3 regions of the Oryzomicrobium sp. genome follow, and region 3 is predicted to be linked to each of the others. Evidence: riboswitches for the same ligand, from Rfam matches in the RefSeq annotation. Region 3 holds a riboswitch; each other region holds the start of a gene.
The links. A riboswitch is a leader RNA that binds a small molecule or an ion and turns the genes downstream of it on or off. The one in region 3 is predicted to bind cobalamin.

Region 1 (3,266 bases), on a different contig from region 3:
CCGGCGACGCCGGCGTGTACGGCATGGCCGGCCCCACCTTCGAGGTGCTGTTCCAGGCCGGCTGGACGCCCGATTCCGACATCGAGGTGGAAATCGTCCCCGGCGCTTCGGCGCTCAACACCTGCGCCGCCCTCGTTGGCGCCCCCCTGACCCACGATTTCTGCGCCATTTCCCTCTCGGACCTGCTCACCCCCTGGCCCACCATCGCCCGCCGCCTGGACGCCGTGGCCTACGCCGACTTCGTGGTGGCCCTCTACAACCCCAAGAGCGGCCGCCGCACCCGCCAGATTCAGGAAGCCCAGCGCATCTTCCTGCGCCACCGCGACCCGAACACCCCGGTGGCCATCGTCAAGAGCGCCTTCCGTCCCAAGCAGCGCCTGGAATTCACCACCCTGGAAAAGATGGCCGAGGCCGACATCGGCATGCTGTCCACCGTGCTCATCGGCAACTCCAACACCTTCTTCCGCGGCGGCCTGATGGTCACGCCCCGGGGCTACGCCAACAAGTACGCGGTGGAAGACGGCGAGCGCGCCACCAAGGACGGCGAGAAGGCCGGCCGGTCCCTGTCCACCGGCCTCAACGGCTGGCTGGAAGCCATTCGCGAGAGCGGCAAGAGCGCCGCCGAGCTGGCCCGCGAGTACCGTCTGCCCGAGGACTACATTGCTTCCGCCCTGGCTGCCGGCCCGGAAGAGGACGTCGCCGAAAGCGCCGAGGCCGAGGCATGAGCGAGGCGGTCAAACCCAAGATCGGGGCCTACCGGCGCCACCTGCTGGTATGCACCGGCCCCCGCTGCACCGAGAACGGCGAGGGCCAGGCCCTTTTCGACAGCCTGGGCGACAAGCTCAAGGCCGCCGGCCTGACCGAGGGCGATCTGCGGGTGAAGCGCTCCCGGGTCAATTGCTTCGCCGCCTGCAAGGGCGGCCCGGTGATGTGCGTGCAGCCCGACGGCACCTGGTACTACAACGTTACCGCCGCAAACATGGACCGCATCGTCGCCGAGCATCTGCGGGATGGCCGGCCCGTGGCCGATCTGGTGTTCCATCAGGGGCCCGGCGACTGCGCGGATGCGGAGTGATCGGTCTCAATAAACGTTGAAAAACGGCGCGGCGGCCCGGCCCGAGGCCGCCGATTGCCGCCGCAGTGCGCAGCAAATACCCCATCGGGCAAACAACAAACCAGCAGGTGCCCGCGGCAACGCGGGTGAAACGGGAACAGGGTGCGCGGCGAGCTCCTCGCCGCCAAGCCCTGGCTGCCCCCGCAACGGTAAGCGAGTGCGGAACGGTCATGCCCCTTCCTCCCCGGAAGGCGCAGCCACTGTGGTCATCGGGTTTGTCGGAGCAATGCTCCGCCAGGCTCGCCCCATGGGAAGGCGATCGTTCAAGACCCGCAAGCCCGGAGACCGGCCTGCTGCAATCCAGAGCGCCTTGGGAAGGGCGCCGAACCATGCGACCGGCTGCGGGGATGCAGACGAAAGCGCGACGACGCAGGGATATGTCGAGGTGCAGGTGGGTCAAGGCCCGCCACTCGCCTCCGCGCGCTTCCGTCATCGGCCGGGTCGCCGAACGGGAGTCTTTCATGAAGCATCGCCACACAGCCGGGCGCACCCGCCTCCGGCTCAACCGCTGGTCATGGCTGCTGGCCGCCCTGCCCTTCCAGGCCATGGGCGCCGAAACCCTGGGCGAAGTCACCGTCCAGGCCAGCAAGCAGGCCCTGGTCGGCATCGCCGACACCGCCAGCGAAGGCAGCGTCAGCGCCGAACAACTGGCCAACCGGCCTCTGCTGCGCCCGGCCGAGGTGCTCGAAGCCGTGCCGGGGCTGATCGTCACCCAGCATTCCGGCGACGGCAAGGCCAACCAGTACTTTCTGCGCGGCTTCAACCTGGACCACGGCAGCGACTTTGCCACCAGCGTCCTGGGTATGCCGGTGAACATGGTCAGCCATGCCCACGGCCAGGGCTACATGGACCTCAACTTCCTGATTCCCGAGCTGGTCAGCGGCATCCAGTACCGCAAGGGAGTCTATGCGGTGGAGGACGGCGATTTTTCCGCCACCGGCTCGGCGCGCATCGACTATCAGCGTGCCCTGCCGTCCAACTTCGTCGAGCTGGGCGCCGGCCAGAACGGCTACCGGCGCGCCCTGGGCGCCGCCAGCATGCCCTTGGGTGGGCTGACTTTCCTCGGTGCCGTGGAGGCATCGAGCAACAACGGTCCCTGGGAGCAGCCCGAGCACCTGGGCCGCACCAACGCCGTGCTGCGCCTGTCGTCCGGCACCGCCCGGGACGGTTACTCGATCTCGGCCCTGGCCTACGAGGCCCGCTGGACCGCCACCGAGCACGTGCCGGAACGGGCCATCGCCAGCGGCGAGATCGGCCGCTACGGCGCCCTGTCGCCCAAGGACGGCGGCAGCACCCACCGCTATAGCCTGTCCGGCGAATGGGCCGCCAGCGGCAGCCAGTTCGGTGTGGACACCGCCACCCAGGCCAGCGTGTACGTCATCGACTACGGCCTCAACCTGTTCAGCAGCCCTTCCGGCTTCATCAACGGCCCCCAGGGCGACCAGCACGAGCAGGCCGACCGGCGCACCGTGTGGGGCGGCCAGGCCAGCCGCAGCTGGTTCCTCGGCCCCCGGCTGCTGGATTCGGAACTGGTGCTGGGCGGCCAACTGCGCCGCGACGAGATCGGCAGCGTCGGCCTCTACGACACCGTGCTGCGCCAGCGCACCGATACTGTCCGGGAAGACCGCATCCGCCAGACCGCCACGGCGCTCTACACGGCGCTGAAGACTCCCTGGCTGCCCTGGCTGCGTTCCACCCTGGGCCTGCGCCACGACCAGATCCGCGCCGAGGTGACGCCCCTGGCCGGCGTCTTCAACATGGACAACGGCGGCAGCGCCACGGGCCGCCAGACCAGCCCCAAGCTCGGCGTGGCCTTCGGCCCCTTCTCCGGCACCGAGTACTACGCCAACTGGGGCCGGGGCTTCCACAGCAACGACGCCCGGGGCGCCACGGCCCGGGTCAATCCCAAGGACGGCACGCCGGTGGACGCGGTGCCCCTGATGGTGCGCACCCAGGGCAGCGAGATCGGGGTGCGCACCACCCTGTTGCCGGGCTGGCAATCCACCCTGGCCGTGTGGCGCATGGACCTGGATTCGGAGCTGGTGTTCGTCGGCGACGAGGGCGTCACCGAGCCCCGGGGCGCCTCGCGCCGCCATGGGCTGGAATGGTCGAACAGCGTCGCCCTGGGCCGGGGTTTCCTGCTCGACGCCGA
Region 2 (3,266 bases), on a different contig from region 3:
GACCGCCAAGGACATGGAGGATTTGAAGATCGCCGCCCAGCTGGGCGTCGATTTCCTTGCCGTGTCCTTCCCCAAGAGCGCCGCCGACATGTACATGGCCCGCCAGCTGATGCGCGCCGCCGGCGGCCGGGCCCTGCTGATCGCCAAGATCGAGCGCACCGAGGCGGTGGAGAACCTGGCCGAGGTGCTCGATGCCTCCGACGGGGTGATGGTGGCCCGGGGCGACCTGGCGGTGGAAGTGGGCGACGCCGCCGTGCCAGCCTTGCAGAAGAAGATGATCCGCATGGCCCGGGAGAAGAACAAGGTGGCGATCACCGCCACCCAGATGATGGAATCCATGATCCACTCGCCGGTGCCGACCCGGGCCGAAGTGTCCGACGTGGCCAACGCCGTGCTCGACGGCACCGACGCGGTGATGCTGTCGGCCGAGACCGCCTCGGGCCATTACCCGGTGGAAACGGTGGAGGCCATGGTGCGGGTGTGCGTCGAGGCCGAGCGCTCGGCCGAGGTCACCCTGGACCGGGAATTCCTCGACCGGATATTCACCCGCATCGACCAGTCGGTGGCCATGGCCGCCATCTGGACCGCCCACCACCTCAAGGTGAAGGCCATCGCCGCCCTGTCCCAGTCTGGCTCCACCGCCCTGTGGATGAGCCGGCTCAACTGCGGCGTGCCGGTCTATGCCCTCACCCCCGAAGCCTCTGCCGTGGGGCGCATGACCCTCTACCGGGAAGTCTGTCCCCTGCTCATGGGCGAGCAGCACACCGACCGGGAACTGCTGCTGGCCGACGCCGAGCAGCTGCTGCTGGCCAAGGGCGTGGTGGAAAAGGGCGACCTGATCGTGCTCACCATCGGCGAACCGATCGGCACCCCGGGCGGCACCAACACCATGAAGATCGTGCGGGTCGGCGACCATCAGCTGCAAACCGGCTGACCCACACCGCCAAACCCCAAGCAGGACGGACATCTCCGCGATGCCTCCACCAAACCCCGCGCCCCTGGCCGATCTTGAGGCATGCCTCGTGAAGATCGGCCAGGGGCGCGGGGTTTCATCAATGGGGTGCGGAATGCAGCCGCCCGCCCCCGGGTTCAGCGGAACACGCCCAGCACCTTGAGCAGGGCCACCAGCACCACCGCCCCCAGCACGCCGAAGGCCAGGCCGGCCAGGGAGAAGGCCCCGGCCGTCTCGGCGGCGCCGATGCCGATCACGTCGCCGAACAGCCAGCGCCCCAGGGCCGAGCCGACCACCCCCACCAGGACGTTGGCGATGATGCCCTGCTGGGCATCGGTATTCATGACGCGGCTGGCGACCCAGCCGATCAGGCCGCCCACCAGCAGCGTGACGATCCAGCCCATGGCGCTCTCCTCTGCACGTTGTCATTCACAGCCGTTGGAGTGCGGCGACGGCGGAACGTTTCCGCCACCGGACTGACGGCCCCGCCCCCGCACCTGGCCTTGCCGGCTTTGCTAGAATCGCCATCGCCCGGTCCGCCGGGCAGCCACCACGCCTTCCAGGTGCCCGCAAGGGAGAATCGGGAACGCGGTGCGCCCCGCCCTGCCGGCGGGGCAATTCCGCGACGTGCCCAACGCTGTGAGGGGGACCGCCGACGCACACGCCACTGGCCACCGGGATCGCACCCTTCAGCGATCCGGGCCGGGAAGGCGCGCCGGCGGGACGATCCCGAGTCAGAAGACCGGCCAGGAAGGATTCGACGGACCGCACGGCCAGGCGGGCCCGCCACCGTTCTTCACAAGGGGACTCCATGAAGATCGAACCCATCGGCACGACCGCCGGCCATCCTTTCGCCGCACCAGCCACTCCCGCCCCGGCCGCCCCCGGCCACCAGCCGGACCCGGACTTCACCGCCGAAGCCCGGGAAGCCCTGTACCACACCATCTTTTCGCGCCGCGACGTGCGCGGCCAGTTCCTCCCCGACCCGGTGCCGGACGAGGTGCTGTCGCGCCTGCTCACCGCCGCCCACTTCGCCCCCTCGGTTGGCTTCATGCAGCCGTGGAGCTTCATCGTGGTCAAGGACCCGGCCACCAAGGCGGCGGTCCACGGCGCCTTCGACGAGGCCAACCGGGAGGCGGCGGAAATGTTCGAGCAGCACCGCCAGGGCCTCTACCGCTCGCTCAAGCTCGAAGGCATCCAGGAGGCGCCGATCAACCTGTGCATCACCTGCGACCGGGACCGGGCCGGCCCGGTGGTGATCGGCCGCACCCACCTCAAGGTGATGGACATCTACAGCGCCGTCTGCGCCGTGCAGAACCTGTGGCTGGCGGCCCGGGCCGAAGGCCTCGGGGTCGGCTGGGTGTCGATCTTCCACCAGGCGCGGCTGAAGGAAATCCTGGATATTCCCGAGCGGGTGATTCCCATCGCCTACCTGTGCATCGGCCGGGTCAGCCACTTCTACGCCAAGCCGGAACTGGAATCCGCCGGCTGGCGCTCCCGCCTGCCCCTGGAAACCCTGGTCCACGCCGAACGCTTCGGCGCCCCGGTGCCCGAGGCCCTGGTGCCCCACCTGCAAGCCGACCAGGCCCGGGCGGCCCGGGAACGCAAGCTCTGACCCCCCGCCATCGCGGCCCGTAGGCCGGGCTCCGGGAGCGCAAGGAAACGGGGTAAAATGCCCGCCTTCGCCCCCGGGGCCTTTTGCTATTTAGGAAGACCACCATGCCTCTCGTTTCGATGCGCCAACTCCTCGACCACGCTGCCGAGAATGGCTATGGCCTGCCCGCGTTCAACGTGAACAACATGGAGCAGGTCTGGGCCATCATGGAAGCCGCCAACGAGGTGAACGCCCCGGTGATCATGCAGGCTTCCGCCGGCGCCCGGAAGTACGCCGGCGAGCCGTTCCTGCGCCACCAGATCCTCGCCGCCCTGGAAGCCTATCCCCACATTCCCGTGGTGATGCACCAGGACCACGGCCAGTCCCCCGCCGTGTGCATGGCCGCCATCCGCTCCGGCTTCTCCTCGGTGATGATGGACGGCTCCCTGGAAGAGGACGGCAAGTCCGTCGCCTCCTTCGAATACAACGTGGCCGTGACCAAGAAGGTCACCGAACTGGCCCACGCCATCGGCGTGTCGGTGGAAGGCGAACTGGGCGTGCTCGGTTCCCTGGAAACCATGAAGGGCGATAAGGAAGACGGCCACGGCGCCGAGGGCACCATGACCCGCGACCAGCTGCTGACCGACCCGGACCAGGCCGCCGACTTCGTCAAGCAGACCAACTGCGACGCCCTGGCCATCGCCATCGGCACCAGCCACG
Region 3 (3,266 bases):
CGGGCAGCGCGGATTATGCCCCGGACTAGAAGTCGTAGCGGGCCGAGACGTAGGCGGTGCGGCCGTCGGCGGGGTAGTAGTAGGTGTCGTGCTTGAATGAAGAGTAGCCCGCGAACGGCGCGTACTTCTTGTCCAGCGCGTTGAGCAGCTTGGCGGTGACCGTCCAGCGATCGATCTTCCAGGCGCCTTGCAGGTCCAGGGTGGTGTAGCCTGCCAGGCGGCTCTGGGTGTTAGTGAAATCGCTGCCATAGGGGCGGTCGCCCACGTAGCGCGCTGCCGCAGTATAGGTGCCGATCTGTCCGCCCTTCCACGTCACTTGCAGGGATGCCTGGTCGCGGGCGGCCAGGGGCACGGTTTTTCCGGCGTAAGAGCCGCTGCGGAAAGTGGCATCCAGATAGGAGTAGGCTAGGCGGCTGGACCAGCGCTCGGTGGCCTGCCATTCCACTTCCAGGTTGGCGCTGTCACGCCGGGTGGGTGAGAAGTTGGCGTTGGCGCCCGTGCCGGCGTCGTAGCCGATTTCATCGGTCAGATCGAGACGGGAGAGGGACAGGCGGCCGCTCCAGGCACCGGATTTGAGGCTGCCGCCAACCTCCTGGATCGTGCCGTGCTGGGGGCGCAGGTTGCCGGCAAAGACAGGGCGAAGCAGCACGTTGTCGTAGCCGAACAGTTCGTCCAGGTTGGCAAAGCGGAAGGTGGTGCCGGTCTTGCCATAGACGCGCCAACCGTCGCCGGCGTAGGCCAGACCAATGTCGTAGGCGTTGCGGGTGCGGGTGGCCGAGCCGTTCACGGCCGGCTGGAACCAGGCCGGATAGGCGTCCTGGCTTGCCGATTGACGCACGCGTTGGGTTCTGCCGCCCAAGGTGAGGCTGAGGCGCGAAATCAGATCGGTGCTGTTCTGGAAATAGAAGGCCGTGCTGGTCTGGCGGGCATTCTGATTGGGCCCCCCCTGGTTCTGGGCGCCTACCTTGCCATCGTAATAATCCATGCCGACAACGGTTTCACTGTCCAGGCGACCTAAGCCGTGGCGCCAGCGCAGGCGCGGGGTGAACGACACCATGTCGCGGTTGCGGTCGCTGATGTAATTGCTGGCGTAGTAGTTCGAATGCAGGTTTTGCTGTTCGACAGAGACTTCACCTTCGAGGGTGAGCGCATCGGTCAGCCCGTAGCTGAATCCGGGCCGGAGTCGGTAGCCGTCGCGGAATTGATTGTCGTTAGGCGTTGTGGCGTTGCGCGGATTGGTCCGATACCCCGCGCTCAGCAGGTTGCCAGGCAGGCCGGATGCCTCTTTGTAGACGGCGTAGTCAGTGAAGATTTCACCTCGTTCCAGCTTCAATCCGGCCCGGCCGCTGGCCGTCTGCTGGTCCTGCCAGTTGTTGTGGCGGTAACCGTCCGTGTCGGCATAGCGGGCGAACAGGTTGAAGTAAGCGCGGTCGTTACCGGTGGCGACGCTGGCATCCAGGCCGCGGAAGTTGTAGCTGCCCAGGGTGGCGGTCACCGAGCCACCCGGCTTGCCCGATTTGTCGGTGATGATATTGATGACGCCGCCGCTGGCGCCGTCGCCATAAAGCACGGTGCCTGAGCCCCGCATGATCTCGATGCGTTCGATGCTGGCAAGGGGAATCGCGGACCAGACGATGCTGCCTGAGTCCAGAGGATTGATGCGCTGGCCATCGACCAGAATCAGGGTGTTGCTGGTGGCCGTGGCGCCAAAGCCACCAATATCCACTGTGGCATCAATACCTAAAGGGCCATAAAGAGGAACTACATTGACCCCCGCCCGGGTGGCCAGCACGTCGGGCAGGCTCAGGCCCGGGGTGTTGCGGATGTCTTCCTTGGTGATGACGCTGATGTTAGCGGGAATGCGCGGGTCCGGCGTGGCGAAGCGGGTGGCGGTGACTACCACGGGGGAGAGGATTTCGTCATCGGCCCGGACGGTGCCGGCGATCAGGCTCAGGCTGGCGGGAAGGGCGCAAATGGCGGCCCGGAGGATGGGACTGGACATGGTGAGACTCCCTTTGTCGCCACGCACATGCGTCCCCGCAGGCCGTGGCCGTTCTTGATCAGCGCAAGGGAGTCGCCGGCGCAGGACCGGCCGGCAGGGCGGGAGTCCACGCGCCATGCCGCCTCCCGCAGCACTTCCGCTGGTGTTCCCGGCAGGCCGGTATCCGGGCTCGCGAGGCCGGAATCCTCCGGCGCGCCGCCCCGCCTTCCCAGGCGATGAACCCAGTGGCTGTGTGGGGCGACTGCTCGCTTACCGTTGCGGGGGCAGCACAGGCCTTGCCGACCTGGGGTCGGACGCACCTGTTTCCCGTTTAACCGCGGCGAAGGATTCGCCTGCGGCACCTGGCAAGGAAAAAATCGTCGTCGTTAGCAAGGGCGTGGCAGCCGGTTGCGGGGCGACGGCGAGGGCGGAGAATACCCCGCCGGAGGGGGCGGGAGCAAGGCGCGGGGCGGCGGCGCGAAGCCACAAAACACCTTCAAATCCGACGCTTACTCCTTGACCGGGAAGAGATTGCGCCTCTATAGTGCGCGCCATGGAGAACCACCTCGCCACCCTCGAAAGCAAGGTCGACCAAGTGGTCGGCCTGTGTCAGGCCCTGCGCGGCGAGAACGCCGCCCTCAAGGCGCAGCTGGCGGCGGCGGAAGCGCGCAACGCCGATCTGGCCGCCCGCATGGCGGCGGCCCGGACGCGGGTGGAAGGCCTGCTCGCCCGGGTACCCGAGGACGGCAAGTAAGCCGCCGGCGGTGCCGGTGCGCGGGTCTTGCGGCGCGATCCGTGATCCGCTTGCGACTGCCGGGCTCCGAGCCGCTCTGCGCATTCCCGAATTTCCGTACTCCACCCTTCCCCCTCGAACTAGCCAGCAAAGGTCCATGACCATGAGCGCCGAGTCCAATTTCCTCGACGTGCAACTCCTCGGCCGGGAATACCGGGTCGCCTGCCCGCCCGACGAGCGGGAGGCCCTGCTCGCCGCCGTCGCCCTGGTGGACGAGCAGGTCAAGGAGATCACTGCCCGCAGCCGCTCCGGCGGCGCCGAGCGGGTGGCGGTGATGGCCGCCCTCAACCTGGCCCACGAACTGCTGTCCCTGCGCCGCCGCCCGAGCGCGCCGGAAGCGGCGCCCGGCGCGGTTTTCGCCGCGGTCGGCGAGGGGAGCGAAGGGGGTTTTGACACCCCTGACTTTCAGCGTAGAATCGGTGCCATGGAGGCCAAGCTGGACGAGGCGCTCCGGGGCAAGGCGGATTCTTCCGCCGATGCGGCACCGCCCCG

Region 1: it holds a riboswitch for cobalamin, as region 3 does, so the genes downstream of both, V7Z98_RS00495 (TonB-dependent receptor) here and V7Z98_RS03695 (TonB-dependent receptor) in region 3, are expected to answer to the same signal.
Region 2: it holds a riboswitch for cobalamin, as region 3 does, so the genes downstream of both, bluB (5,6-dimethylbenzimidazole synthase) here and V7Z98_RS03695 (TonB-dependent receptor) in region 3, are expected to answer to the same signal.

The regions. Positions count from the first base shown of each region.
Region 1 is NZ_DAISLS010000001.1:103,723-106,988, forward strand. It holds gene cobJ (precorrin-3B C(17)-methyltransferase) at 1-725, shown strand, start outside; gene V7Z98_RS00490 ((2Fe-2S) ferredoxin domain-containing protein) at 722-1,075, shown strand; cobalamin riboswitch at 1,164-1,422, shown strand; gene V7Z98_RS00495 (TonB-dependent receptor) at 1,576-3,266, shown strand, end outside.
Region 2 is NZ_DAISLS010000019.1:13,160-16,425, forward strand. It holds gene pyk (pyruvate kinase) at 1-934, shown strand, start outside; gene V7Z98_RS16855 (GlsB/YeaQ/YmgE family stress response membrane protein) at 1,090-1,356, opposite strand; cobalamin riboswitch at 1,497-1,717, shown strand; gene bluB (5,6-dimethylbenzimidazole synthase) at 1,764-2,567, shown strand; gene fba (class II fructose-bisphosphate aldolase) at 2,672-3,266, shown strand, end outside.
Region 3 is NZ_DAISLS010000003.1:133,233-136,498, reverse strand. It holds gene V7Z98_RS03695 (TonB-dependent receptor) at 26-2,002, opposite strand; cobalamin riboswitch at 2,140-2,362, opposite strand; gene V7Z98_RS03690 (hypothetical protein) at 2,535-2,735, shown strand; gene V7Z98_RS03685 (cell division protein ZapA) at 2,872-3,266, shown strand, end outside.